4 regions of the Bacillus pretiosus genome follow, and region 2 is predicted to be linked to each of the others. Evidence: a T-box and tRNA genes for the amino acid it is inferred to sense, from the RefSeq annotation. Region 2 holds a T-box; the other regions hold tRNA genes.
The links. The T-box of region 2 lies ahead of pheS (phenylalanine--tRNA ligase subunit alpha). A T-box ahead of a tRNA ligase gene usually reads a tRNA of that ligase, here a tRNA-Phe.

Region 1 (7,036 bases), 290 kb from region 2:
TTGATTCCCCGCTGCCAAGAAAAGCTTCTAGCGAGATAAAAGGTGCCTGTACCGCAAACCGACACAGGTAGGCGAGGAGAGAATCCTAAGGTGTGCGAGAGAACTCTGGTTAAGGAACTCGGCAAAATGACCCCGTAACTTCGGGAGAAGGGGTGCTTTCTTAACGGAAAGCCGCAGTGAATAGGCCCAAGCGACTGTTTAGCAAAAACACAGGTCTCTGCGAAGCCGTAAGGCGAAGTATAGGGGCTGACACCTGCCCGGTGCTGGAAGGTTAAGGAGAGGGGTTAGCGTAAGCGAAGCTCTGAACTGAAGCCCCAGTAAACGGCGGCCGTAACTATAACGGTCCTAAGGTAGCGAAATTCCTTGTCGGGTAAGTTCCGACCCGCACGAAAGGTGTAACGATTTGGGCACTGTCTCAACCAGAGACTCGGTGAAATTATAGTACCTGTGAAGATGCAGGTTACCCGCGACAGGACGGAAAGACCCCGTGGAGCTTTACTGTAGCCTGATATTGAATTTTGGTACAGTTTGTACAGGATAGGCGGGAGCCATTGAAACCGGAGCGCTAGCTTCGGTGGAGGCGCTGGTGGGATACCGCCCTGACTGTATTGAAATTCTAACCTACGGGTCTTATCGACCCGGGAGACAGTGTCAGGTGGGCAGTTTGACTGGGGCGGTCGCCTCCTAAAGTGTAACGGAGGCGCCCAAAGGTTCCCTCAGAATGGTTGGAAATCATTCGTAGAGTGCAAAGGCATAAGGGAGCTTGACTGCGAGACCTACAAGTCGAGCAGGGACGAAAGTCGGGCTTAGTGATCCGGTGGTTCCGCATGGAAGGGCCATCGCTCAACGGATAAAAGCTACCCCGGGGATAACAGGCTTATCTCCCCCAAGAGTCCACATCGACGGGGAGGTTTGGCACCTCGATGTCGGCTCATCGCATCCTGGGGCTGTAGTCGGTCCCAAGGGTTGGGCTGTTCGCCCATTAAAGCGGTACGCGAGCTGGGTTCAGAACGTCGTGAGACAGTTCGGTCCCTATCCGTCGTGGGCGTAGGAAATTTGAGAGGAGCTGTCCTTAGTACGAGAGGACCGGGATGGACGCACCGCTGGTGTACCAGTTGTTCTGCCAAGGGCATAGCTGGGTAGCTATGTGCGGAAGGGATAAGTGCTGAAAGCATCTAAGCATGAAGCCCCCCTCAAGATGAGATTTCCCATAGCGTAAGCTAGTAAGATCCCTGAAAGATGATCAGGTTGATAGGTTCGAGGTGGAAGCATGGTGACATGTGGAGCTGACGAATACTAATAGATCGAGGACTTAACCATATAATATGAAGCAATGTTATCTAGTTTTGAAAGAATATAAAAAACTTGTTGACTTTAAAAGTTAAATAAGTTACAATGATTCTTGTCTTAAATGAATATAGTCTGGTAATGATGGCAGAGAGGTCACACCCGTTCCCATACCGAACACGGAAGTTAAGCTCTCTAGCGCCGATGGTAGTTGGGACCTTGTCCCTGTGAGAGTAGGACGTTGCCAGGCAAATGGAGGATTAGCTCAGCTGGGAGAGCACCTGCCTTACAAGCAGGGGGTCGGCGGTTCGATCCCGTCATCCTCCACCATTTAGCCGACTTAGCTCAATTGGTAGAGCAACTGACTTGTAATCAGTAGGTTGGGGGTTCAAGTCCTCTAGTCGGCACCAGAAAATCATGGCGGTTGTGGCGAAGTGGTTAACGCACCGGATTGTGGCTCCGGCATTCGTGGGTTCGATTCCCATCAGTCGCCCCATTTTTTCTTTGAATAATTAATATGCGGGTGTGGCGGAATTGGCAGACGCACTAGACTTAGGATCTAGCGCCTTTGGCGTGGGGGTTCGACTCCCTTCACCCGCACTTTTAATAAAATAACTCATACATGTCTTGCGGAAGTAGTTCAGTGGTAGAATACAACCTTGCCAAGGTTGGGGTCGCGGGTTCGAATCCCGTCTTCCGCTCCAATTTTCAATATGACATGCCGGGGTGGCGGAACAGGCAGACGCACAGGACTTAAAATCCTGCGGTGGGTGACCACCGTGCGGGTTCGACCCCCGCCCTCGGCACCATATGCGCCCGTAGCTCAATTGGATAGAGCGTTTGACTACGGATCAAGAGGTTAGGGGTTCGACTCCTCTCGGGCGCGCTTTTATTAACGGGAAGTGGCTCAGCTTGGTAGAGCACCTGGTTTGGGACCAGGGGGTCGCAGGTTCAAATCCTGTCTTCCCGATTTTCCAAAAACACGGGGCCTTAGCTCAGCTGGGAGAGCGCCTGCCTTGCACGCAGGAGGTCAGCGGTTCGATCCCGCTAGGCTCCACTTATTTTAATATATTTTATGGCGGTGTAGCTCAGCTGGCTAGAGCGTACGGTTCATACCCGTGAGGTCGGGGGTTCGATCCCCTCCGCCGCTACCATAAAGGACCTTTAGCTCAGCTGGTTAGAGCAGACGGCTCATAACCGTCCGGTCGTAGGTTCGAGTCCTACAAGGTCCACCACTAAAGCTTTATATCTCGGAGGTATACCCAAGTTCGGCTGAAGGGATCGGTCTTGAAAACCGACAGGCGGCGAGAGTCGCGCGGGGGTTCGAATCCCTCTACCTCCTCCATTTTTTCTAAATTAAATATTTTATCATCGCGGGGTGGAGCAGCACGGTAGCTCGTCGGGCTCATAACCCGAAGGTCGCAGGTTCAAATCCTGTCCCCGCAACCAAATGGTCCCGTGGTGTAGTGGTTAACATGCCTGCCTGTCACGCAGGAGATCGCCGGTTCGACCCCGGTCGGGACCGCCATTTTTTTACATAAAGGCTCGGTAGCTCAGTCGGTAGAGCAGAGGACTGAAAATCCTCGTGTCGGCGGTTCGATTCCGTCCCGAGCCACCATTTTGAAGTCGCAAGCCGACTTAGCTCAACTGGTAGAGCAACTGACTTGTAATCAGTAGGTTGGGGGTTCAAGTCCTCTAGTCGGCACCACTTTCAAAATGAGCCATTAGCTCAGTTGGTAGAGCATCTGACTTTTAATCAGAGGGTCGAAGGTTCGAATCCTTCATGGCTCACCATTTACAATTTAATGCGGGTGTAGTTTAGTGGTAAAACAAGAGCCTTCCAAGCTCTGGTCGAGAGTTCGATTCTCTTCACCCGCTTTTCAATTATGGGCCTATAGCTCAGCTGGTTAGAGCGCACGCCTGATAAGCGTGAGGTCGATGGTTCGAGTCCATTTAGGCCCACCATAATTATTCCGCAGTAGCTCAGTGGTAGAGCTATCGGCTGTTAACCGATCGGTCGTAGGTTCGAGTCCTACCTGCGGAGCCATATTATAGAGAAGTACCCAAGTGGCTCAAGGGGCTCCCCTGCTAAGGGAGTAGATCGCGAACGCGGTGCGAGGGTTCGAATCCCTTCTTCTCTGCCAGAATTGGCCCGTTGGTCAAGTGGTTAAGACACCGCCCTTTCACGGCGGTAACACGGGTTCGAATCCCGTACGGGTCATACTAAAAGAGATAGCATAATCTGCTATCTCTTTTTTGTTGTGTAAAAGCGGACTTTGGATAGTCTGCTTTTTTTTATGGGTTTTTTGTGTCTTTAATGCTTGATAGTAATTATTGCAATAAGTTGTAGGAGATTTATATATATGCATTTATTTTTGCAACCTTTTTATTCTCTCATTCGACTATATTAGTAAAGGGAGGAAGAAATAAAAATGGACATAGCCTATCTAGTAAACTAAGCAACAAGAGGAAATGATCAAGCATTTGAACAACTTATTACTTTTGTTCGCCCAAAGCTATATCGAACAGCCTATTCTTATGTAAGAAATGAACAAGATGCACTGGATATATACCAAGAAACAATTTATGAAGCATATCTTTCATTGAGAAAATTAAAAAAGCCGGAGAAATTTCAAAGTTGGATTACTAAAATTCTTGTTTTTAAATCCATTGATTTTGTAAGAAAGTCCTCTAGACAATTTGTTGTGAATGATGAAATGTTATCTAATTTATGTACAGAAGAGAGCATGAATAAATTAGAGCAATCGCTGGATTTAACCGAGGCATTTAATTTCTTAGATCCTACTTACAAAACCATTATTTTATTAAGGTATTATCACGATTTATCTATTAAGGAAATTGCTGAGGTTCTTAATTCTCCAGAAGGAACGGTAAAATCTCAATTACATCGAGCAAAGCAAGCCTTACGCCCCATTTTAAAGGAGGGATATAGTTATGAATAAAGAAGAAATTAATCACCATATCAATGATATTCCTATACCAGAAGATCGGTTAATTCAAAGAGAAAAAACAGCCATGCTTCAAGCTAAGAAAAATCAGTACCGTAGAAAAAAAACAATTAAGTATTCTAGTCTTATTGCTTGTGGAATATGTGTTTCTCTCTTAGGTTTTGGATTCATTTCTCCTACCATGGCAAAGACATTATCGGGTGTTCCAGTTATAGGCTCCATTTATGCACAATTTAATGATATTGCTTCTGATAAAATTGAAAAGGATGAGCTTGCCACATCAATTGAGAGACGAGATAGTCATAGTGGTTTAACGATGAATGTGAAAGAAGCTGTTTACGATGGTGGACGTTTAGTGGTCACGGTGGAATACAAAGGAGAGAATCCTATTTCCAAAAGTAATGAAGAGAAAGCTGGATTTAGTTATATAACCATTAATGGGAAAGAAGTCAGAGCTGCAATTGGTTCTACTTCACAGAAGTCAAAAGGACAAAACACCATTATTGAGCAGCATGAATTTACTCTGGCTAATTACGGTGAATTTGGTGATAAAATTGATGTTTCCGTCCATGGGAAAGATTTATTTGAACAAACAGGAATATGGAACGTAGCATTTCCTCTTACAAAAGTTGAAGGTGAGATTCATAAATTCACTCCTAATATAAAAACATCAACGAAAGATAATTTATATGCATTAACAGTAAATCAAGTAACCTTTTCTTCACTTTCAACGAGGATTGATTTGACCTTTGATTATCCAAAAGAAATGGAAGCTAATGATAGCTGGCCAGCACTTGATTATACCGTAACTGATGATAAAGGAAAAATCTACGAAGGAGTCAGCTTGCAAGTTGGTAGCACGGGACTATACGGACACCATATTGTTTTAGCTCTTCCACCAATGGATAATCCTCCAAAATCCTTAACAATTGAACCTACGTATCTTAGTGATCTAAATGATACATTAAAAAATGGAGGTGCTGAAGATTTAAAAACGACTGTGTTGCTACAATAATTAAAGAGCTTTGCTAGGTTCACATGTTTATTGACTGTTAATAAGTGACGGTATGTTAATTTGACGTGTATGGAAAAAACATCGCTGTCCAGCTAAGATAAATTTGTATCCATATAATCAAAAGACGCTATTCTTTTTGTAGAAATATACAGAAAGGATGGCGTTTGTTATGCTGTTATCATTGTCGGTTTTTGTCGGTAAGTCGATATATTGCAAAAATCGCTGATATATTTGGAGTTACGGTCCATATATTTAAAAAATCGCTGATATAATTTCACTTACCGACAAAAACATAAGAAAATCCCTTTCACAATCTAAAGAAAACGTCTCCATTGAGATGGATTCCACACCTATTCCATCAACTTTACACTCTATGTGAAAAAGTTCACAAATAGGTCATAATTTGTGAACTTTTTCACAATAATACGTGCTACAATATGAATGTAAAGAAGTTAAACAACATTAAATTAGTATTTTAATTAATTACTTAAACAATCATAAAAAAATATATGTGAACAATAGAGAGGGGAAATTACCATGAAAAAAGGTATCAATCGTGTAGTATTAGTAGGAACAGGAGCTGTAGGTTGTAGTTACGCTTACTCAATGATCAACCAAGGTGTAGCTGAAGAATTCGTATTAGTAGATGTTAATGAAGCAAAAGCAGAAGGGGAAGCAATGGACTTAAGCCATGCGGTACCATTCTCTCCATCACCAACAAAAGTTTGGAGCGGTAGCTATGCAGATTGTAAAGATGCAGATCTAGTTGTTATCACTGCTGGATTACCACAAAAGCCAGGTGAAACTCGTTTAGACTTAGTTGAGAAAAATACAAAGATCTTTAAACAAATCGTTCGCGGCATTATGGATAGCGGGTTCGATGGAATCTTCTTAATCGCAACTAACCCAGTTGATATTTTAACTTACGTAACTTGGAAAGAATCTGGTTTACCAAAAGAGCGCGTAATCGGTTCTGGTACTACTTTAGACTCTGCTCGTTTCCGTTACATGTTAGGTGACTACTTAGATGTAGATCCACGTAACGTTCATGCTTACATCGTTGGTGAGCACGGTGACACTGAACTTCCAGTATGGAGCCACGCTACTGTAGGTGTACAAAAGTTAGAAACAATCTTAGCTAACAACGAGCAGTACAAACAAGAAGACTTAGATAAAATCTTCGAAAATGTACGCGATGCAGCTTACCATATCATCGAGCGTAAAGGTGCAACTTACTACGGAATCGGTATGTCACTACTTCGTGTAACTAAAGCAATCTTAAGCAACGAGAACAGCGTATTAACTGTATCTGCATACCTTGAAGGACAATATGGTGAGAAAGATGCTTTCGTAGGTGTTCCAGCTGTTATTAACCGCGAAGGTGTACGTGAAATCGTAGAACTTGAGCTAAATGAAGAAGAAAAAGCGAAATTCGCTCATTCTGTAAAAGTATTAAAAGAAACAATGGCACCAGTACTATAATAATTGCTAAATAATTCAGAGGCGGGAAACTGCTTCCTACCTCTGAGTTTTTATATAATTTAATATAAATTCCTTTTCCGGTTTCCCTTGTATATCCCCAATATACCCCTTTTGCTGGATAAGGGTCGTTTATAGAAAAGAGCACTCTACTTTATATAGAGTGCTCTTTATTATTATTTTTTAGGTGTTAATCCTAATTTCTTTAAAATATCTGCCAGTGTACCGCTTTTTGATTTTTCAACAGGTATTTGTGATTTAGATGCATCTGGTCCTTTTTTCAAGA
Region 2 (7,036 bases):
ATAAAGTTCCCGAAATTGGAACAATCCCCTCTAAATCTATTCCATAACCTATACAAATGATAGGAACAACAATAAGCGATATGCTAATGAAACCAGCCATAATAGTAAGTGATTTACGACATTTAATACCAGCAATAATTAAAAAAATGCCAACGATGAAGTCGCATAACATCAAAGTAAGAGCGAAAATCATCCAAGTTAATATTCCGAACACTTTTGTATTACCTCCGATTTATGGGGTTCTAAAAAATATTATATATAGTATGAATCACCTACAGTCATGAGTAACCAGAAGATAACCCCTAATATACCAGCGATGAAAATAATGAATCCCATATTACGTATACTTTTAATTTTGGTTTGGACTCCACTTATCCCTGCTAATAATCCAGTTAAAGAAAACAGTATCCAATATAAAGTTGTTGAAATAGGGAGGATTGCATTGCTATCCACTCCCATGCCCCAAAAAACAAAAGGTAGTGTGACAAAGGAGAAGCTAAGTAGCCCCATTAAACCAACAAATAATTTACGATGTTTCATGCTAGTAACAATTAAAAAAATACCACCGAACAATCCGCATAAAACAAGAAGTGGCATATAAACAACCCAAAGTAAGCTCAACATATATAGTCTCCTTCTATAGTAATCAGTTATATTTTACTACATGAGGTTTATTTTGGATATTATTAATAAATATGTATAAATTGATAGAAATGAGAAGTAATGATACGAATTAATAAAAAAGGTATCGCGATGATACCTCTTTCTAACTCAAGAATGCCAACATATTATTCATAATATGAAATAACATAGCTGGAATAATGGATTTTGTTTTTTTACATAAAATAGCCATTAATAATCCCATGAAGAAAGTAATTACCATTACGCCAAGTGAGTATGTATGAGCGATACCGAAGAAGAAACTTGTTACGATAGCTGCAATCCAAAATGGAAAGCGTTCTGAGAAGAAGCGGAGTATAAAACCACGGAAAATCAGCTCTTCAAAAATTGGTGTAAGTATTGCGAAGCCGAGAAGTAATAATATTTGATACTGCTTGAAAACGTCTAAGTTAAGTGCGGAAGATTGCTGCTTTGTTGCGTCTTGGAACATATAATTTAACAAGATGTAATTGAGTAAAATATTTGTAGCGAAGAAAAGAAGTAAGTATACGTATGTACGCCATTCTTTAAGTGCTTTAAAGTTAAAAGATTTTAGTAGTAATTTTTTTGCGGGTTCGAATTTAAAAATGAAGAATAACAACACGGCTAGTTGTAATACGATACTTGCAGTATTTGCAATAGATTCATACAGGGCAATTTGTTTTTTATCTGTAAGACCGGCTGTATAAATTGTTAAGGGCATTGCGAGGAACACAGTAATAAGTCCGGTTCCGAAAAAAGCGAATAAAACGGAGCTAATAAATTGTCCCCATGACATAGAGTATTTCTGTTCATTAGAAAGTTGTGTAGCGGGTTGCATTTGTAAAATCACCTCTTTATATTTGTATATTTAATTATAAAGTATTTTGTTTTTATATGTAATATTTAAATATTACATATAAAGGTGTATTTTCCATAAAATAATAAAAGAGGTATCACCCTATAGTGATGCCTCTTTCTCATTGATAACTATGTTCTGCCTTGTTATTCGATTTTGATTGCTCTATTTGCAATTCACGTTCTACCAATCGGTCTAACTGTTGAATAGCTCTTAATGCTTTTTCATAAGAAATCGTTCTATAATGGTGCGCTCCGCCCGGTTCTTCATCTGCTTCGTCTGCCCATTTAATAATGTTTTGAAGAGATGTTCTTTCAATTTCTTGCTGTACTAAGAAAGAATCTGTATGAAGAAGAATCGCGATAGAAATTTCTTTTGCTAGTTTCGGATGTTCTCCTAATCTAATAAGCAATTTATGAGCTCTTTCTGCTCCTTTAATCGCATGTATATCATTCTTTTTATACAAGTCATAATCCCATTCTCCCTCGCTGTACCATGTGTGATGTCCGATATCATGAAGGAAACCAGCTTTTGTTGCAGCATCGACTGAGGCATGATGCTTTTTCGCTAAGTGAAACGCATGGTAAGCGACAGCAATCGCGTGGACCATTCCAGAACGGTTTACATATTTTTGTGTAATGTGATGTTTAAAAACTTGTTCAAGCGTAATACGTTGCATAAAACATTCACTCCTTTTATCTAATGGTGTCTATAAAGAAAATCGATCGGTTTAAATGTATTTTGAATATTGTACTCCATCTGTGTAGCGTTAGTAAAGTAGAAATGTTTAGGAGAAGAAAAATTTTATAGACATAAAAGGTCACCTTAGTTTTTTTCTAAGGTGACCTTTTATTGTTTATTTTTTTAATCCTTGCTCTAGTGTTCCTAACATTTCGTGTTTTTCATTTTCATCAGCATTTTTCCAAATGACTTCGAATAAAACGCCAAGACCTGGAAGCATTTTTTCTTCACCGCTTTGAATTGCATCGACAATCGTTTCTTGTAATTGATCTTGTGAATTTCCAGATACATTCGCTAATACAGCACCGCGTAAATTAAAACTCATTATTTTCACCTCTTCTTCAGAATTGAAACTGACGTTAGTTTTTGTTCTTTTTTATGTAAATATGTATGAAAAATAGGCTATAATGATAAGACAAGAAGAGAGGGAAATACATATTATGAAAAACATTGATTCAGTGCAAAATCCGCGTGTGAAGCAGTGGAAAAAGCTGCAGACGAAAAAAGAGCGCGATAAAAAAGGTTTATTTTTTGTAGAAGGATTCCACTTAGTGGAAGAAGCTTTAAAAGCAGGAGTTGTAACAGAACTTATCGTTTCTGATCAGACAGATCTTCCGAAAGATTGGACAGTTAATGATGTGGAAATGTATATCGTACCTGAAGCAATCGTAAAAGTACTCCGTGAAACAGAAACGACGCAAGGGGTATTTGCTGTTTGTGAGAAACACGAGAGTGAAGTAGCTCTTGCAGATGGAAAGTTTCTTTTATTAGATGGTCTTCAAGACCCGGGCAACTTAGGGACAATTATTCGTACAGCTGATGCAGCTGGTATTCATGCTGTTGTGCTTGGAGAAGGGTGCGTTGATGCATATAATAGTAAAGTGCTTCGCTCTACACAAGGTTCTATTTTCCATTTACCAGTTGTAAAAGGGAACTTAGAAGAGTGGGTAGACAAGTTAAGAGAAAATAACGTTCCTGTATATGGAACAGCTCTTGAAAATGGAGTTCCGTATGGTGAAGTAACACCAGCTGGTGGTTTTGCATTAATTGTAGGAAATGAAGGAAGCGGCGTAAGCCAAGAAATTCTTGCAAAAACGGATCAAAACTTGTATATTCCGATTTACGGCGGGGCAGAATCATTAAATGTTGCGGTTGCAGCAGGGATTTTAACGTATTATTTACAAAGCCCAGTTGCGAACAAATAAAAAACTTCTTATAATAAGTTGAAGTATATTATATTAAAAGTTAAATAACGAAAAACGTTGATAGAGAAGAGTAACTTACAAAATCGCCATATAGGGAGAGAATGCCTTAGACTGAAAGCATTCTTATGGTAGACGGAAGTGAATTCACCTCTGGAGTTGACGCCAGGACCATATATATGTAAAGGCGTTCCGGTCAGAATTGATCGTTATAACTAATGAGTGGGCAGACCTGGTCTGTCAATTTAGGGTGGTACCGCGAATTTACCTCGTCCCTTTTTGGGAGCGAGGTTTTTTTATTTTTAAAATTAGGAGGGTTCCAAATGGAAGCACGTTTAAAAGAGCTAAAGCAAAAAGCGTTAGAGCTTATTGAAGAAGCGAAAGAGCTAAAGGGCTTAAACGACGTACGCGTAGCGTATTTAGGAAAAAAAGGTCCAATTACAGAAGTATTACGCGGCATGGGAAAATTATCAGCAGAAGAGCGTCCACGTATGGGAGCATTAGTAAATGAAGTACGTGAAGCGATTCAAACGCGTTTAGAAGACAAAATTGGAAACTTAGAAAAAGCAGTAATTGAAGCGAAATTAGCTACGGAAACAATTGATGTTACACTACCAGGCCGTCCTGTTGAAACAGGTTGTCACCATCCGTTAACAGCTGTTGTTGAGCAAATTGAAGATGTATTCATCGGTATGGGGTATGAAGTAGCTGAAGGAACAGAAGTAGAAAAAGACTACTACAACTTCGAAGCATTAAACTTACCGAAAGATCACCCAGCGCGTGATATGCAAGATACATTCTACATTACAGAAGAAACGTTACTACGTACACATACATCTTCTGTGCAAGCACGTACGATGGAAAATAATAAAGAAAAAGGCCCAATTAAAATTATTTGTCCTGGTAAAGTGTATCGCCGCGATGACGATGATGCGACGCATTCACACCAATTCATGCAAATTGAAGGTCTTGTAATTGATAAAAACATTCGCATGAGTGACTTAAAAGGTACACTGCAAGTATTCGTGAAAAAGATGTTCGGTGAAGATCGTGAAATCCGTCTTCGTCCAAGTTTCTTCCCATTCACAGAGCCATCTGTAGAGATGGATATTTCTTGTATGATGTGTCACGGCAAAGGTTGCGGCACTTGTAAAGGAACTGGCTGGATCGAAATTTTAGGCGCAGGTATGGTTCATCCGAACGTACTTGAAATGGCTGGTTATGATTCAAAAGAATATCAAGGTTTCGCATTCGGTATGGGCGCAGAGCGTATCGCAATGTTGAAATACGGCGTAGATGACATTCGTCATTTCTATACAAATGATGTACGTTTCTTACAACAATTCAAACGAGCGTAAGGGAAGGAGAGGATAAGTATGTTCGTATCATATCGTTGGTTACAAGAGTATGTAGATATTAAAGATGTAACAGCACAAGAACTAGCAGACAAAATCACGAAAAGTGGTATTGAAGTAGAAGGTGTTGAATTATTAAATAAAGGTGTAAAAGGTGTTGTAGTTGGTCACGTATTAGAATGTGAAAAACACCCAGAAGCTGATAAATTAAGCAAATGTTTAATCGATATCGGTGAAGAAGAGCCAGTTCAAATTATTTGTGGAGCTGCTAACATTGCAAAAGGTTTAAAAGTACCAGTTGCAAAAGTTGGTGCTGTACTTCCTGGCAACTTCAAAATTAAAAAAGCAAAACTACGTGGTGAAGCTTCTCACGGTATGGTTTGTGCGCTTCAAGAGCTTGGTATTGATGGAAAGTTAGTTTCAAAAGAATATGCAGACGGTATCTTCATCTTCCCAAGTGACGCTGAAGTTGGTGCAGACGCACTTGAAATTTTAAACTTACATGATGAAGTACTTGAGCTTGGTTTAACACCAAACCGTGCAGATTGCTTAAACATGTTAGGTGTTGCATATGAAGTCGCTGCTATTTATGGCCGTGAAGTAAAACTTCCAGCTATCAGCTTACAAGAAACAGCAGAAAAAACTTCTGATTACATTTCTGTAAGTGTAGAAGCGAAAGAAGAAAACCCATTATATATTGCAAAAATGGTGAAGAACGTAAAGATTGGTCCATCACCAATGTGGATGCAAACGCGCCTTATGGCAGCTGGCATTCGTCCAATTAGCAATGTAGTGGATATTACAAACTACATTTTAATGGAATACGGTCAACCGTTACATGCATTCGATTACGATAAATTAGGTTCAAAAGAAATCGTTGTTCGTCTTGCAAAAGAAGGCGAAAAAATTGAAACGTTAGATGATCAAGAGCGTACGTTACAAAGCCACCACCTTGTAATTACAAACGGAACAAAAGCTTTAGCTGTTGCTGGTGTAATGGGCGGAGCGGATTCTGAAGTTACAAATGAGACAGTAAACGTTTTAATTGAATCTGCATACTTTGCAGGTCAAACAGTGCGCCGTACATCAAAAGACTTAGGTCTTCGCAGTGAATCAAGCGCACGTTTTGAAAAAGGAATCGATCCAACACGTACATTTGAAGCAATTCAACACGCAGCTGCTTTAATGGCGAAATACGCTGGCGGAGAAGCACTTGAAGGTGTAGTAGAAGCTGACAACTTACAAGTACAAGAGCGTACAGTATCTGTTACTGCTGAAAAAGTAAACCGTGTATTAGGTACAAATATTTCTGCAAGTGAAATGGGTACAATGTTCACAAACTTGAAATTCCCATTCACAGAAGTAGAAGGAACATTCCATGTGAATGTACCAGCACGTCGTCCTGATATTACAATTTCAGAAGACTTAGTAGAAGAAGTGGGTCGTCTATACGGTTATGACCACATTCCAGTTACATTACCTTCTGGAACAATGACTCGTGGTAAATTAACATCAGCACAAACGAAACGTCGTAAAGTACGTCGCTTCCTAGAGGGTGCTGGTTTATATGAAGCGATCACATATTCATTAACAAGCGCTGATAAAGCGAAGCAATATATGGTCGAGCCAAATGAAAAAGCTCCTGTAAATCTTGCACTTCCAATGAGTGAAGAGCGTAGCCAACTTCGTTTAAGCTTAGTACCGCAATTACTAGAAGCTGTTTCATATAATGTGGCACGTAAAAACGATAGTGTTGCTTTATACGAAGTAGGTTCTGTCTTCTTACCAACAGAAGCAGGAGAACTTCCGAAAGAAGAACAACATCTTGCCGGTGTTATGACAGGACTTGCTCTTCACCATGCATGGCAAGGTGAGAAGAAAGTAGTAGACTTCTTCGTTGTGAAAGGTGTACTAGAAGGATTATTCGACGTACTTGGCGTTGCAAACCAAATCACTTATGCACCAGCAAAACGTGAAGGGATGCACCCAGGTCGTACAGCTGACATCGTATTAGATGGCGAAGTAATTGGTTTCATCGGTCAATTGCACCCAGAAGCAGAAAAACAATTAGATGTGAAAAATACATTCGTATTCGAATTATCTCTTGTAAAAGTATTTGGTGCAGACGCAGAAGAAACTTACTACACAGCAATTCCACGTTTCCCATCTATGACACGTGATATGGCTGTTGTCGTAACGAAAGAAACAAAAGCTGGTGAAATGAAGCAAGTTATTGCTGA
Region 3 (7,036 bases), 1.6 Mb from region 2:
TACAATAATTCTTCACAATAATACGCATGTTGTGGAACTTGAATCATTTCGAAAAATGGCACATATGATAATAGTTTTCCGATGAAATGATCATATCGATCCATTATTCCTATCGTCATGTGCTCCATCATATCTTTCATTACATATAAATAATCATCTACATGAGTAGTCTTGAGTGGGTCTAATCGATCTGAAATTTGAGAAAGTACAGCTCTTTGACAAGCTAACACCGCTTGACTAGGTCCATAGTATGATAGGAAGTCTGTACACTTACGATATTTTCGTAATAAGTCATGTGTATATAAGTCATATACAAAAGTATTACAATACATTGCTAGACTCATCATATCACTATTTAATTGCTCTTTTGATAGAGATTTAGCTCTCTTACACATATAAAAGAATGTAAATTCTAATACTTCTTTATGGGATAATAAATGTTTACAGTCCGTTATACATTTCTCATTAAATTTAACTCTATCCCAAATTGCTACATCCTCATCAGTTAATTCACCAATACGATATTTAATAATTAAATAGTTTAAAGCAACCGCTTGTGTCAAAAGATCCCACGTTTCATATTCCAATGAAGTGTGAACAAACTCAGCTAGGCCTTGAGTTACCATAAAAGTATTTGCTTCTTCATACCAGCCAATCTCTTGGCATAAACGAAGAATACGTAATAAAGTTGGAATTTCATCTTTATGAAACTGTGGTAAATTTTTTGCTTTATCCATTCCATATACGATAAATGCCGCTAAATTTTCTTCTTTATAAAATTCTTTTTCTTTCCACACTAATATAGTTCTTTCTTTCCCTTCACCTTTCGGATGACAAGGTACAAGTAAAGAAAATAATTCAGCGAAATTATTTGGTTCTATATATGTATCTGTAACCAAATTCCAATTTGGATCGCGCTGTATAGCCCTCATATAATTCCCCTTCCCTTTTGTCTACATAGGAAATATTAATCCATTATTACATCATTAACAATAAATATTGTTATATTCGAAATCTATCATAATACTTATATCTATCAGTATATCATTTTTTCTCTTATTTAAAATTAGGAATGACAAATTTAAATAAACTGTTGAAATTACTAACTGTATACTTATTATATAATGGCTCAGATACATCATGCTAACATATTAGCTTAACCCTATATACTAGAATAATGTATCTGATTTTTATACGTAACTTATTCCACTAATTAAAGTCTCACTTCATTCCGTATGCTCTGATATTTCACTTAAAGCAAATCCCGCTTGATCATCTGCCGATTCTTTTATAGCTAAATCTCCTAGTGCTAACATCCCAACGAGTTGACCACTCTCAACTACTGGCAATCGTCTAATTTGATACTGTGCCATTAACTCTGTAGCCTTTTCAATAGGTTCATCTGGAGAAACTGAAACAATGTTTGTTGTCATTACATTTGTAATTTTATTAGATCCAGGATGTTTCTCAGCAATCCCTCGAACAACTAAATCTCGATCCGTAACAAGACCAACAACTTGCTCATTTTCAACAACCGGAATCAATCCAATCGATTCTTCTTTCATCTTTACAGCAGCCTCATATACATTGTCTAGCGGTGTACAATGTACAACATCAGTACTCATAAAGTCTCTCACTCGTGTCATTTTTGTCTCCTCCTTTTTATACATACCATAGCTTTTCCTAAATCCCTTTATTTATTTCAGGAAAATCAGTTGATAAAGGAGGATTCCACAAAATAAAAAAAGAGTCAGCATATTGCTGACTCTTTTTTTTATGACCCGTACGGGATTCGAACCCGTGTTACCGCCGTGAAAGGGCGGTGTCTTAACCACTTGACCAACGGGCCATGGCTCCGCAGGTAGGACTCGAACCTACGACCGATCGGTTAACAGCCGATAGCTCTACCACTGAGCTACTGCGGAATAATATATGGTGGGCCTAAATGGACTCGAACCATCGACCTCACGCTTATCAGGCGTGCGCTCTAACCAGCTGAGCTATAGGCCCATACACTTTTACAGGGGCAGTAGGAATCGAACCCACACTGGAGGTTTTGGAGACCTCAGTTCTACCTTTAAACTATGCCCCTAAAGGATGCCGACTAGAGGACTTGAACCCCCAACCTACTGATTACAAGTCAGTTGCTCTACCAATTGAGCTAAGTCGGCATAAAAAAATGGTGGCTCGGGACGGAATCGAACCGCCGACACGAGGATTTTCAGTCCTCTGCTCTACCGACTGAGCTACCGAGCCAACATAAATGGCGGTCCCGACCGGGGTCGAACCGGCGATCTCCTGCGTGACAGGCAGGCATGTTAACCACTACACCACGGGACCATTTGGTTGCGGGGACAGGATTTGAACCTGCGACCTTCGGGTTATGAGCCCGACGAGCTACCGTGCTGCTCCACCCCGCGACAATATAATGTTTTTTTAAAAAATGGAGGAGGTAGAGGGATTCGAACCCCCGCGCGACTCTCGCCGCCTGTCGGTTTTCAAGACCGATCCCTTCAGCCGAACTTGGGTATACCTCCATGAAGGAAAAAATAAAAATTTTATTATTATATGTATCTAAACCATTTAAAAAGAAAATGGAGGAGGTAGAGGGATTCGAACCCCCGCGCGATTCTCACCGCCTGTCGGTTTTCAAGACCGATCCCTTCAGCCGAACTTGGGTATACCTCCGAGACATATAATAAATAAAGTGGAGCCTAGCGGGATCGAACCGCTGACCTCCTGCGTGCAAGGCAGGCGCTCTCCCAGCTGAGCTAAGGCCCCATGTTTTTGGGAATATCGGGAAGACAGGATTTGAACCTGCGACCCCCTGGTCCCAAACCAGGTGCTCTACCAAGCTGAGCCACTTCCCGTTAATAAAAGCGCGCCCGAGAGGAGTCGAACCCCTAACCTCTTGATCCGTAGTCAAACGCTCTATCCAATTGAGCTACGGGCGCATATGGTGCCGAGGGCGGGGGTCGAACCCGCACGGTGGTCACCCACCGCAGGATTTTAAGTCCTGTGCGTCTGCCTGTTCCGCCACCCCGGCATGTCATATTGAAAATTGGAGCGGAAGACGGGATTCGAACCCGCGACCCCAACCTTGGCAAGGTTGTATTCTACCACTGAACTACTTCCGCAAGACATGTTTGAGTTATTTTATTAAAAGTGCGGGTGAAGGGAGTCGAACCCCCACGCCAAAGGCGCTAGATCCTAAGTCTAGTGCGTCTGCCAATTCCGCCACACCCGCATATTTATTTAAAATGGTGAGCCATGAAGGATTCGAACCTTCGACCCTCTGATTAAAAGTCAGATGCTCTACCAACTGAGCTAATGGCTCTTAATGGCTGGGCTAGCTGGATTCGAACCAGCGCATGACGGAGTCAAAGTCCGTTGCCTTACCGCTTGGCTATAGCCCATTAATTAAGAATGGTGGAGGGGGGCAGATTCGAACTGCCGAACCCGAAGGAGCGGATTTACAGTCCGCCGCGTTTAGCCACTTCGCTACCCCTCCGACATATATGGTGGAGGATGACGGGATCGAACCGCCGACCCCCTGCTTGTAAGGCAGGTGCTCTCCCAGCTGAGCTAATCCTCCATTTTGCCTGGCAACGTCCTACTCTCACAGGGACAAGGTCCCAACTACCATCGGCGCTAGAGAGCTTAACTTCCGTGTTCGGTATGGGAACGGGTGTGACCTCTCTGCCATCATTACCAGACTATATTCATTTAAGACAAGAATCATTTTAACTTATTTAACTTTTAAAGTCAACAAGTTTTTTATATTCTTTCAAAACTAGATAACATCGCTTCATATTATATGGTTAAGTCCTCGATCTATTAGTATTCGTCAGCTCCACATGTCACCATGCTTCCACCTCGAACCTATCAACCTGATCATCTTTCAGGGATCTTACTAGCTTACGCTATGGGAAATCTCATCTTGAGGGGGGCTTCATGCTTAGATGCTTTCAGCACTTATCCCTTCCGCACATAGCTACCCAGCTATGCCCTTGGCAGAACAACTGGTACACCAGCGGTGCGTCCATCCCGGTCCTCTCGTACTAAGGACAGCTCCTCTCAAATTTCCTACGCCCACGACGGATAGGGACCGAACTGTCTCACGACGTTCTGAACCCAGCTCGCGTACCGCTTTAATGGGCGAACAGCCCAACCCTTGGGACCGACTACAGCCCCAGGATGCGATGAGCCGACATCGAGGTGCCAAACCTCCCCGTCGATGTGGACTCTTGGGGGAGATAAGCCTGTTATCCCCGGGGTAGCTTTTATCCGTTGAGCGATGGCCCTTCCATGCGGAACCACCGGATCACTAAGCCCGACTTTCGTCCCTGCTCGACTTGTAGGTCTCGCAGTCAAGCTCCCTTATGCCTTTGCACTCTACGAATGATTTCCAACCATTCTGAGGGAACCTTTGGGCGCCTCCGTTACACTTTAGGAGGCGACCGCCCCAGTCAAACTGCCCACCTGACACTGTCTCCCGGGTCGATAAGACCCGTAGGTTAGAATTTCAATACAGTCAGGGCGGTATCCCACCAGCGCCTCCACCGAAGCTAGCGCTCCGGTTTCAATGGCTCCCGCCTATCCTGTACAAACTGTACCAAAATTCAATATCAGGCTACAGTAAAGCTCCACGGGGTCTTTCCGTCCTGTCGCGGGTAACCTGCATCTTCACAGGTACTATAATTTCACCGAGTCTCTGGTTGAGACAGTGCCCAAATCGTTACACCTTTCGTGCGGGTCGGAACTTACCCGACAAGGAATTTCGCTACCTTAGGACCGTTATAGTTACGGCCGCCGTTTACTGGGGCTTCAGTTCAGAGCTTCGCTTACGCTAACCCCTCTCCTTAACCTTCCAGCACCGGGCAGGTGTCAGCCCCTATACTTCGCCTTACGGCTTCGCAGAGACCTGTGTTTTTGCTAAACAGTCGCTTGGGCCTATTCACTGCGGCTTTCCGTTAAGAAAGCACCCCTTCTCCCGAAGTTACGGGGTCATTTTGCCGAGTTCCTTAACCAGAGTTCTCTCGCACACCTTAGGATTCTCTCCTCGCCTACCTGTGTCGGTTTGCGGTACAGGCACCTTTTATCTCGCTAGAAGCTTTTCTTGGCAGCGGGGAATCAAAGACTTCGCTCCATAAGGAGCTTCCCCATCACAGCTCAGCCTTCACGATAAGCGGATTTGCCTACTTATCAGCCTAACTGCTTGGACGTGCACAACCAATCGCACGCTTCTTCTATCCTTCTGCGTCCCTCCATTGCTCAAACGATAAAGAGGTGGTACAGGAATATCAACCTGTTGTCCATCGCCTACGCCTGTCGGCCTCGGCTTAGGTCCTGACTAACCCTGAGCGGACGAGCCTTCCTCAGGAAACCTTAGGCATTCGGTGGACGGGATTCTCACCCGTCTTTCGCTACTCATACCGGCATTCTCACTTCTAAGCGCTCCACCAGTCCTTCCGGTCTGACTTCACTGCACTTAGAACGCTCCCCTACCACTGATACCATTGGTATCAATTCGCAGCTTCGGTGGTGTATTTAGCCCCGGTACATTTTCGGCGCAGAGTCACTCGACTAGTGAGCTATTACGCACTCTTTAAATGGTGGCTGCTTCTAAGCCAACATCCTAGTTGTCTAAGCAACTCCACATCCTTTTCCACTTAATACACACTTTGGGACCTTAGCTGGCGATCTGGGCTGTTTCCCTCTTGACTACGGATCTTATCACTCGCAGTCTGACTCCTAAGGATAAGTCATTGGCATTCGGAGTTTGACTGAATTCGGTAATCCGATGAGGACCCCTAGTTCAATCAGTGCTCTACCTCCAAGACTCTTACACTTAAGGCTAGCCCTAAAGCTATTTCGGGGAGAACCAGCTATCTCCAGGTTCGATTGGAATTTCTCCGCTACCCACACCTCATCCCCGCACTTTTCAACGTGCGTGGGTTCGGGCCTCCATTCAGTGTTACCTGAACTTCACCCTGGACATGGGTAGATCACCTGGTTTCGGGTCTACGACCACGTACTAAACGCCCTATTCAGACTCGCTTTCGCTGCGGCTCCGCCTCTTCAGCTTAACCTCGCACGGGATCGTAACTCGCCGGTTCATTCTACAAAAGGCACGCCATCACCCATTAACGGGCTCTGACTATTTGTAGGCACACGGTTTCAGGATCTCTTTCACTCCCCTTCCGGGGTGCTTTTCACCTTTCCCTCACGGTACTGGTTCACTATCGATCACTAGGGAGTATTTAGCCTTGGGAGATGGTCCTCCCAGATTCCGACGGAATTTCACGTGTTCCGCCGTACTCAGGATACATTCAAGAGAGAACGAAGTTTCGACTACGGGGTTGTTACCCTCTACGACGGACCTTTCCAGGTCGCTTCGTCTACCTCGTTCCTTTGTAACTCCGTATAGAATGTCCTACAACCCCAAGAGGCAAGCCTCTTGGTTTGGGCTATGTTCCGTTTCGCTCGCCGCTACTCAGGAAATCGCATTTGCTTTCTCTTCCTCCAGGTACTTAGATGTTTCAGTTCCCTGGGTCTGTCTTCCTTACCCTATGTATTCAGGTAAGGATACCATACCATTACGTATGGTGGGTTTCCCCATTCGGAAATCTTCGGATCAAAGCTTACTTACAGCTCCCCGAAGCATATCGGCGTTAGTCCCGTCCTTCATCGACTCCTAGTGTCAAGGCATCCACCGTGCGCCCTTTCTAACTTAACCAAACTAAAAATTAAAAAATATGAGCTACACTGTTATCTAGTTTTCAAAGAACATACATTTATATATGAGAGATAGTTCTCTCAAAACTGAACAAAACGAAACACGGAAACTTATATTGATGAACAGCGTTCATCAATTCTCCATAGAAAGGAGGTGATCCAGCCGCACCTTCCGATACGGCTACCTTGTTACGACTTCACCCCAATCATCTGTCCCACCTTAGGCGGCTGGCTCCATAAAGGTTACCCCACCGACTTCGGGTGTTACAAACTCTCGTGGTGTGACGGGCGGTGTGTA
Region 4 (7,036 bases), 1.4 Mb from region 2:
TGTAAATCTTTCTTAAATTGTTCTACATCAACTTTCGGAAGCTTCTCTTTCACAATGTTAAGAAGTAATTCTTCTGTAATCCATTCTTCCGTGTCTTTCTTTTGACTTTGATAAATCTCATCGTAGAAAATCCAGAATGAATCTTGATCTTGTTTATAAATTGCTTCACCAGCTGCTGCACCTAAATCAGAGTCTTTTCCGATAAATGGGAAGTTAATAAAGTATAACTGCACTTTACCTTTATCGATATACTCTTCTTTTAATCGTGGTAATACTGTTACATCCCAAGTACGACAAGCAGGACATTTGAAGTCTCCAAATTCAACTACCTTAACTGGGGCATCATCTTTCCCTAAAGATTGTTGTGTGGAATAAGCAAACATCTCATTCCCTTTATCTTTTTTGTCATTTATGATGCTATACGCAATTGTTCCGATTACAATCAATACTGCGATAGAAAAAACTACACCAAGAGCCATGAGTTTATTTGATTTCATATACATTCCTCTTTAAATTCATATTCTGTATACAGCATTGTACACAATACACATAATATCAACACTTATATACGTCACGCAATGAACACGCTCACATAAATTACAAAAACACAATAATTGTGACGATATTGTGTCACAATTTGTCACAATTTATTCAAAAAAAGGAAGCTCCTATGTAGGAACTTCCTTTAGCTTACTGCTTTTTCACGAGCACTCTTTAACATCGACTGCTCTGTTTTTATATCATGACGAATTACTAACTTCTCACTAACTGCTTGCACATACTCATTATGATTGATATAGCCTTCTTTCTCCATTAATCTCAAAACGACATTTCGTCTCTCTACGGCCTTATCATAATTTTGTGCAGGTGAGTAATAAGCGGGTGCCTTTACTACAGCAGCCATCATTGCACTTTCAGCCAACGTTAATTGGCTCACCTTTTTACCGAAGTAAAGGTTTGCTGCTTTTTCAATTCCCCATGCTCCTTCTCCGTAATAAATATTACTTACATACAATTTTAAAATTTCATCCTTCGTAAATGTCCGTTCAATTTTTTTCGTATAAAAAATTTCTTTCCACTTACGAGAAAATGTACGTTCATTCGTTAAAAAGGCATTTTTGGATAACTGTTGTGTAATTGTGCTTCCGCCTTGCACAACACCACCAGCTTTTATATTCTCAACAGACGCTCTGACAATCGCTATATAATCTAAACCGTTATGATGATAAAACCTTTTATCTTCTGTCGCAATAAATGCATGTGTTAATGATTCTGGCACCTCTAACTTAGCAGGTACATGTAATTTACTAATATCACTTTGCTCGATCATTATATTTCCAATGAATAATAACGTACAACTTAACAATAATAATAAAATAATGGCTTTATAAAAGAATTTAGTCATTGGATTTAATGCAACTTTTTGATGATAGTTCACCCTAGATAATACTCGTTCTTTCATCTTAAACACCTCTTTTCCACACAGCGTATAACTCTTACTTTAAGAATACCTTGTTGTAAAAAAATATCCCATCGATTTCTCTTACACGTACCTTACATCATTGTAAGGTATAAAAAAGTATTGTATCACAGTCCTTTTTTATCTACTATTCATCTGAAATATTGAATATAGATTATGCTAAACCAATAACAGAGTATACCTTAAGCCTATACTTCCCTATTAAAACATCCTATTTTCATTATATCATCTACAAAAATATATATTTGTAAGTATCTAGTAATCTAAATGTATACAATATATCATACATTATACAGAACAAACGTTCCTGAAATCAATACTAGCACTATTATTATTTTGACCTTTTTCTTAAACAGTATACAAAAAAGAGTAGTGATTTGATTGTATCTCAAACCGGCTACTCTTTTCTTCACAATCTACCTATTAAATTATATGGCTGCACTTCCCACGTTTCGTACGGAATACAATGTGTTGCTCTCATCGCATCAAGCGTTCTGGATTTCATATGAGGACGCGTTATATACTCATCTATATTCTCTTCATTTAAAACAACAAATTTAGCCTCTTGTATTTCTTCAGGCTGAATTTGTATTTCACCGCTCACGTATGCCACTTTAAAAACAACACCTAGAATGTGCATGGAAGCATTATAATAAACTCCTGTAATACCGATAGGCTTCACCGTTAATCCTGTTTCCTCTTTTATTTCCCTACAAACAGCTTGATCGAGCGCTTCTCCTTCTTCCACCTGTCCTCCTGGCAACTCCCACGTATCCGATCGCCAATGTACTTTAGCTAATAACACTTCGTCTTTTTCATTTGTTAAATAACCTGCTACAGCAACGATATGCTTTGGTGTTTTATGTTCCATATTAAACCTCCTAGAAATAATGATTATTTCATATATCCCTATAAGCATATTCCCTGTCTAAAACAAAATACCTTTACTAATTCATCCTCTTAATTAACTTCATGAAAAAAAGCCCCTATCCGTTAAATGAACAGGGGCTTCTATCGTATTATTCTCCTAAGTCTACGTTGTGGTAAACTTGTTGCACATCTTCTAGATCTTCTAATGCATCAACCATTTTTTCAAATTGTACTTGAGCCTCTTCAGGAAGTTCTACATCACTTTGTGCAAGCATTGTTAATTCTGCAACTGTGAATTCTTCAACACCAGCATCTTTAAGTGCAGATTGTACGGAATGGAATTGATCAGGTTCAGCATACACGATAACAGAATCTTCTTCTTCTAGAATGTCACGTGCATCAACATCTGCTTCCATTAAAATTTCAAGAACTTCATCTGATGTTTTACCTTCAAGACCGATAACAGCTGTCGCATCAAACATGTAAGCTACAGAACCGTTTACACCCATGTTACCACTGTTTTTGCTAAATGCAGCTCGTACATCTGCTGCAGTACGGTTTACGTTATTTGTAAGTGTATCTACAATTACCATAGATCCATTTGGTCCGAATCCTTCATAACGAAGCTCGTCATAATTTTCTTCTGAACCGCCTTTTGCCTTTTCAACTGCACGATCAATAATTGTTCTTGGTACGTTGTATGTTTTCGCACGTTCTAATACAACTCTAAGCGCTTGGTTTGATTCTGGATCTGGCTCGCCTTGTTTTGCTGCCACATAAATCTCACGTCCAAATTTCGCGTATATACGGCTTGTATTTGCATCTTTTGATGCTTTTTTTTCTTTAATATTATTCCATTTACGACCCATACTTTCCACTCTCTTTCCCGTTTTAAATCTACATAAAAATATTAATATGAAATATAATGTGTATTCAACACATTTTTAAAAGAAATATAAAAAGTTCATTTTTGATTCATATTACAGACATAATATAAATTACTATCATTTTGTTCTTTCGACAAGTTATATTATACATGAATTTCTACATTTATTACGAATTTTAGAAGCACATAGTATAATTTAACAAAAAAGACTCTAACAGAAATGTTAGAGTCTTTTTATATAGCCGATACATATTTCCATAATATTCCCATAACTACTTTCTATTGTTGTATAATAAAAAAAGGAAAAAATTTGAAGAGAGATGGAGGGAGAAGTATGACACATTCACATGAGAAAAAAGCACATGGTCTGAAAGGAATAGGAGAGAAGTTAAACCCAACTATCTATCAAGTGAGATTCATGAAATTAGATGAACCAATTCAATTTGAGTCATTTCCTGAATTAAAGGAATTAGGAGATTGGTTGAGTACTTCAACGCACATGTGGGCGTGCCACTCAACTATGTACAAGTACAACAAAGAAGAGTTTGAAAAGAGGTTTTTAGAAATTACAAACTTAACCGTTGATAATGTACTAATATCTACTGGTGCTGTCGGATTTAACTTCATGTCACCGGGTTGGAGAAATTCTCTCTAGAGTGCTCGAAGGGAATATTGTATATACAATATTCTGCTGGAATTTTATAGAATATCACAATTAAAAGGATAAAAATGAATGTTTGTTTTTATCCTTTTAATGTTTCGCAGTCTACTCACCGTACACTTTTTGTACTTATTTTGTCATATAATGAAAAGAAAATACAAAAAAACTCTATACTAATTGTATAGAGTTTTTTTCGCCGTTCATGATACCGATGGTCGGGGTCGAACCGACACTCCCGAAGGAACACGATTTTGAGTCGTGCGCGTCTGCCAATTCCGCCACATCGGCACAAAAGAAAGGCGGCAACCGGATTTGAACCGGTGGTAAAGGTTTTGCAGACCTCTGCCTTACCACTTGGCTATGCCGCCATGTTAAATTTTATTGGAGCGGAAGACGGGATTCGAACCCGCGACCCCAACCTTGGCAAGGTTGTATTCTACCACTGAACTACTTCCGCAAAATGGCTGGGCTAGCTGGATTCGAACCAGCGCATGACGGAGTCAAAGTCCGTTGCCTTACCGCTTGGCTATAGCCCATCGAATTCTTACTTAATTATATGTAAGTATCAATTAAATTATTTGTAATTTTAAAAATAAAAATGGGGCGACTGATGGGAATCGAACCCACGAATGCCGGAGCCACAATCCGGTGCGTTAACCACTTCGCCACAACCGCCATGTTGTGTAAATATATTTGGCAGGGGCAGTAGGAATCGAACCCACACTGGAGGTTTTGGAGACCTCAGTTCTACCTTTAAACTATGCCCCTATGTAAATGGTGGAGGGGGGCAGATTCGAACTGCCGAACCCGAAGGAGCGGATTTACAGTCCGCCGCGTTTAGCCACTTCGCTACCCCTCCGAAACTTACATGGTGCCGGCTAGAGGACTTGAACCCCCAACCTACTGATTACAAGTCAGTTGCTCTACCAATTGAGCTAAGCCGGCGTATATTATTAAGATAAATGGTGGCTCGGGACGGAATCGAACCGCCGACACGAGGATTTTCAGTCCTCTGCTCTACCGACTGAGCTACCGAGCCTTATTAAAATGGCGGTCCCGACCGGGGTCGAACCGGCGATCTCCTGCGTGACAGGCAGGCATGTTAACCACTACACCACGGGACCATTTGGTTGCGGGGACAGGATTTGAACCTGCGACCTTCGGGTTATGAGCCCGACGAGCTACCGTGCTGCTCCACCCCGCGATAATACTATTCATATAATTTATATGGTGGAGGATGACGGGATCGAACCGCCGACCCCCTGCTTGTAAGGCAGGTGCTCTCCCAGCTGAGCTAATCCTCCAAAAGTGGTGACCCGTACGGGATTCGAACCCGTGTTACCGCCGTGAAAGGGCGGTGTCTTAACCACTTGACCAACGGGCCAAATATTATAAATCCTATGGCGGAGAGCAAGGGATTCGAACCCTTGATACGCTTGTGACGTATACACGATTTCCAATCGTGCTCCTTCGGCCAACTCGGACAGCTCTCCAATGGCTCCGCAGGTAGGAATCGAACCTACGACCGATCGGTTAACAGCCGATAGCTCTACCGCTGAGCTACTGCGGAATAATATTGCCTGGCAACGTCCTACTCTCACAGGGACAAGGTCCCAACTACCATCGGCGCTAGAGAGCTTAACTTCCGTGTTCGGTATGGGAACGGGTGTGACCTCTCTGCCATCATTACCAGACATTATTCTTTTGAGACAATCATTATTATAACTTATTTTCTTTAAAAGTCAACAAGTTTTTTATGTTCTCTCAAAACTAGATAACATTGCTACATATTATATGGTTAAGTCCTCGATCTATTAGTATTCGTCAGCTCCACATGTCACCATGCTTCCACCTCGAACCTATCAACCTGATCATCTTTCAGGGATCTTACTAGCTTACGCTATGGGAAATCTCATCTTGAGGGGGGCTTCATGCTTAGATGCTTTCAGCACTTATCCCTTCCGCACATAGCTACCCAGCTATGCCCTTGGCAGAACAACTGGTACACCAGCGGTGCGTCCATCCCGGTCCTCTCGTACTAAGGACAGCTCCTCTCAAATTTCCTACGCCCACGACGGATAGGGACCGAACTGTCTCACGACGTTCTGAACCCAGCTCGCGTACCGCTTTAATGGGCGAACAGCCCAACCCTTGGGACCGACTACAGCCCCAGGATGCGATGAGCCGACATCGAGGTGCCAAACCTCCCCGTCGATGTGGACTCTTGGGGGAGATAAGCCTGTTATCCCCGGGGTAGCTTTTATCCGTTGAGCGATGGCCCTTCCATGCGGAACCACCGGATCACTAAGCCCGACTTTCGTCCCTGCTCGACTTGTAGGTCTCGCAGTCAAGCTCCCTTATGCCTTTGCACTCTACGAATGATTTCCAACCATTCTGAGGGAACCTTTGGGCGCCTCCGTTACACTTTAGGAGGCGACCGCCCCAGTCAAACTGCCCACCTGACACTGTCTCCCGGGTCGATAAGACCCGTAGGTTAGAATTTCAATACAGTCAGGGCGGTATCCCACCAGCGCCTCCACCGAAGCTAGCGCTCCGGTTTCAATGGCTCCCGCCTATCCTGTACAAACTGTACCAAAATTCAATATCAGGCTACAGTAAAGCTCCACGGGGTCTTTCCGTCCTGTCGCGGGTAACCTGCATCTTCACAGGTACTATAATTTCACCGAGTCTCTGGTTGAGACAGTGCCCAAATCGTTACACCTTTCGTGCGGGTCGGAACTTACCCGACAAGGAATTTCGCTACCTTAGGACCGTTATAGTTACGGCCGCCGTTTACTGGGGCTTCAGTTCAGAGCTTCGCTTACGCTAACCCCTCTCCTTAACCTTCCAGCACCGGGCAGGTGTCAGCCCCTATACTTCGCCTTACGGCTTCGCAGAGACCTGTGTTTTTGCTAAACAGTCGCTTGGGCCTATTCACTGCGGCTTTCCGTTAAGAAAGCACCCCTTCTCCCGAAGTTACGGGGTCATTTTGCCGAGTTCCTTAACCAGAGTTCTCTCGCACACCTTAGGATTCTCTCCTCGCCTACCTGTGTCGGTTTGCGGTACAGGCACCTTTTATCTCGCTAGAAGCTTTTCTTGGCAGCGGGGAATCAAAGACTTCGCTCCATAAGGAGCTTCC

Region 1: it has a tRNA-Phe gene. The T-box ahead of pheS (phenylalanine--tRNA ligase subunit alpha) is inferred to sense a tRNA for this amino acid. The anticodon was not compared.
Region 3: it has a tRNA-Phe gene. The T-box ahead of pheS (phenylalanine--tRNA ligase subunit alpha) is inferred to sense a tRNA for this amino acid. The anticodon was not compared.
Region 4: it has a tRNA-Phe gene. The T-box ahead of pheS (phenylalanine--tRNA ligase subunit alpha) is inferred to sense a tRNA for this amino acid. The anticodon was not compared.

Annotation. Positions count from the first base shown of each region.
Region 1 covers NZ_CM129593.1:4,700,011-4,707,046, reverse strand. The annotation lists rRNA gene ACU8YW_RS24415 (23S ribosomal RNA) at 1-1,320, shown strand, start outside; rRNA gene rrf (5S ribosomal RNA) at 1,422-1,537, shown strand; tRNA gene ACU8YW_RS24405 (tRNA-Val) at 1,542-1,617, shown strand; tRNA gene ACU8YW_RS24400 (tRNA-Thr) at 1,622-1,697, shown strand; tRNA gene ACU8YW_RS24395 (tRNA-His) at 1,708-1,783, shown strand; tRNA gene ACU8YW_RS24390 (tRNA-Leu) at 1,807-1,887, shown strand; tRNA gene ACU8YW_RS24385 (tRNA-Gly) at 1,917-1,991, shown strand; tRNA gene ACU8YW_RS24380 (tRNA-Leu) at 2,008-2,096, shown strand; tRNA gene ACU8YW_RS24375 (tRNA-Arg) at 2,100-2,173, shown strand; tRNA gene ACU8YW_RS24370 (tRNA-Pro) at 2,184-2,257, shown strand; tRNA gene ACU8YW_RS24365 (tRNA-Ala) at 2,272-2,344, shown strand; tRNA gene ACU8YW_RS24360 (tRNA-Met) at 2,365-2,441, shown strand; tRNA gene ACU8YW_RS24355 (tRNA-Ile) at 2,446-2,522, shown strand; tRNA gene ACU8YW_RS24350 (tRNA-Ser) at 2,540-2,632, shown strand; tRNA gene ACU8YW_RS24345 (tRNA-Met) at 2,660-2,736, shown strand; tRNA gene ACU8YW_RS24340 (tRNA-Asp) at 2,740-2,815, shown strand; tRNA gene ACU8YW_RS24335 (tRNA-Phe) at 2,830-2,905, shown strand; tRNA gene ACU8YW_RS24330 (tRNA-Thr) at 2,920-2,995, shown strand; tRNA gene ACU8YW_RS24325 (tRNA-Lys) at 3,006-3,081, shown strand; tRNA gene ACU8YW_RS24320 (tRNA-Gly) at 3,095-3,165, shown strand; tRNA gene ACU8YW_RS24315 (tRNA-Ile) at 3,176-3,252, shown strand; tRNA gene ACU8YW_RS24310 (tRNA-Asn) at 3,260-3,334, shown strand; tRNA gene ACU8YW_RS24305 (tRNA-Ser) at 3,341-3,431, shown strand; tRNA gene ACU8YW_RS24300 (tRNA-Glu) at 3,437-3,508, shown strand; gene ACU8YW_RS24295 (sigma-70 family RNA polymerase sigma factor) at 3,783-4,250, shown strand; gene ACU8YW_RS24290 (DUF4179 domain-containing protein) at 4,243-5,271, shown strand; gene ACU8YW_RS24285 (L-lactate dehydrogenase) at 5,809-6,753, shown strand; gene ACU8YW_RS24280 (S8 family serine peptidase) at 6,927-7,036, opposite strand, start outside.
Region 2 covers NZ_CM129593.1:4,405,175-4,412,210, reverse strand. The annotation lists gene ACU8YW_RS22705 (ammonia permease) at 1-214, opposite strand, end outside; gene ACU8YW_RS22700 (DNA-binding protein) at 253-624, opposite strand; gene ACU8YW_RS22695 (CPBP family intramembrane glutamic endopeptidase) at 767-1,480, opposite strand; gene ACU8YW_RS22690 (HD domain-containing protein) at 1,620-2,177, opposite strand; gene sspI (small acid-soluble spore protein SspI) at 2,355-2,564, opposite strand; gene ACU8YW_RS22680 (TrmH family RNA methyltransferase) at 2,647-3,444, shown strand; T-box leader at 3,493-3,721, shown strand; gene pheS (phenylalanine--tRNA ligase subunit alpha) at 3,765-4,799, shown strand; gene pheT (phenylalanine--tRNA ligase subunit beta) at 4,818-7,036, shown strand, end outside.
Region 3 covers NZ_CM129593.1:749,246-756,281, reverse strand. The annotation lists gene ACU8YW_RS03865 (DUF3965 domain-containing protein) at 1-932, opposite strand, end outside; gene ACU8YW_RS03860 (CBS domain-containing protein) at 1,227-1,646, opposite strand; tRNA gene ACU8YW_RS03855 (tRNA-Glu) at 1,778-1,849, opposite strand; tRNA gene ACU8YW_RS03850 (tRNA-Asn) at 1,851-1,925, opposite strand; tRNA gene ACU8YW_RS03845 (tRNA-Ile) at 1,934-2,010, opposite strand; tRNA gene ACU8YW_RS03840 (tRNA-Trp) at 2,022-2,092, opposite strand; tRNA gene ACU8YW_RS03835 (tRNA-Thr) at 2,099-2,171, opposite strand; tRNA gene ACU8YW_RS03830 (tRNA-Phe) at 2,181-2,256, opposite strand; tRNA gene ACU8YW_RS03825 (tRNA-Asp) at 2,265-2,340, opposite strand; tRNA gene ACU8YW_RS03820 (tRNA-Met) at 2,344-2,420, opposite strand; tRNA gene ACU8YW_RS03815 (tRNA-Ser) at 2,445-2,537, opposite strand; tRNA gene ACU8YW_RS03810 (tRNA-Ser) at 2,596-2,688, opposite strand; tRNA gene ACU8YW_RS03805 (tRNA-Ala) at 2,709-2,781, opposite strand; tRNA gene ACU8YW_RS03800 (tRNA-Pro) at 2,797-2,870, opposite strand; tRNA gene ACU8YW_RS03795 (tRNA-Arg) at 2,881-2,954, opposite strand; tRNA gene ACU8YW_RS03790 (tRNA-Leu) at 2,958-3,046, opposite strand; tRNA gene ACU8YW_RS03785 (tRNA-Gly) at 3,063-3,137, opposite strand; tRNA gene ACU8YW_RS03780 (tRNA-Leu) at 3,167-3,247, opposite strand; tRNA gene ACU8YW_RS03775 (tRNA-Lys) at 3,262-3,337, opposite strand; tRNA gene ACU8YW_RS03770 (tRNA-Gln) at 3,342-3,416, opposite strand; tRNA gene ACU8YW_RS03765 (tRNA-Tyr) at 3,428-3,511, opposite strand; tRNA gene ACU8YW_RS03760 (tRNA-Val) at 3,520-3,595, opposite strand; rRNA gene rrf (5S ribosomal RNA) at 3,601-3,716, opposite strand; rRNA gene ACU8YW_RS03750 (23S ribosomal RNA) at 3,818-6,739, opposite strand; rRNA gene ACU8YW_RS03745 (16S ribosomal RNA) at 6,886-7,036, opposite strand, start outside.
Region 4 covers NZ_CM129593.1:545,178-552,213, reverse strand. The annotation lists gene ACU8YW_RS02895 (DsbA family protein) at 1-497, opposite strand, end outside; gene ACU8YW_RS02890 (transglycosylase domain-containing protein) at 686-1,462, opposite strand; gene ACU8YW_RS02885 (NUDIX hydrolase) at 1,890-2,351, opposite strand; gene ACU8YW_RS02880 (YebC/PmpR family DNA-binding transcriptional regulator) at 2,500-3,219, opposite strand; gene ACU8YW_RS02875 (DUF3884 family protein) at 3,571-3,891, shown strand; tRNA gene ACU8YW_RS02870 (tRNA-Leu) at 4,104-4,185, opposite strand; tRNA gene ACU8YW_RS02865 (tRNA-Cys) at 4,195-4,265, opposite strand; tRNA gene ACU8YW_RS02860 (tRNA-Gly) at 4,280-4,354, opposite strand; tRNA gene ACU8YW_RS02855 (tRNA-Gln) at 4,359-4,433, opposite strand; tRNA gene ACU8YW_RS02850 (tRNA-His) at 4,497-4,572, opposite strand; tRNA gene ACU8YW_RS02845 (tRNA-Trp) at 4,592-4,665, opposite strand; tRNA gene ACU8YW_RS02840 (tRNA-Tyr) at 4,673-4,756, opposite strand; tRNA gene ACU8YW_RS02835 (tRNA-Thr) at 4,767-4,842, opposite strand; tRNA gene ACU8YW_RS02830 (tRNA-Phe) at 4,861-4,936, opposite strand; tRNA gene ACU8YW_RS02825 (tRNA-Asp) at 4,946-5,021, opposite strand; tRNA gene ACU8YW_RS02820 (tRNA-Met) at 5,025-5,101, opposite strand; tRNA gene ACU8YW_RS02815 (tRNA-Val) at 5,126-5,201, opposite strand; tRNA gene ACU8YW_RS02810 (tRNA-Glu) at 5,207-5,281, opposite strand; tRNA gene ACU8YW_RS02805 (tRNA-Ser) at 5,299-5,390, opposite strand; tRNA gene ACU8YW_RS02800 (tRNA-Asn) at 5,393-5,467, opposite strand; rRNA gene rrf (5S ribosomal RNA) at 5,476-5,591, opposite strand; rRNA gene ACU8YW_RS02790 (23S ribosomal RNA) at 5,692-7,036, opposite strand, start outside.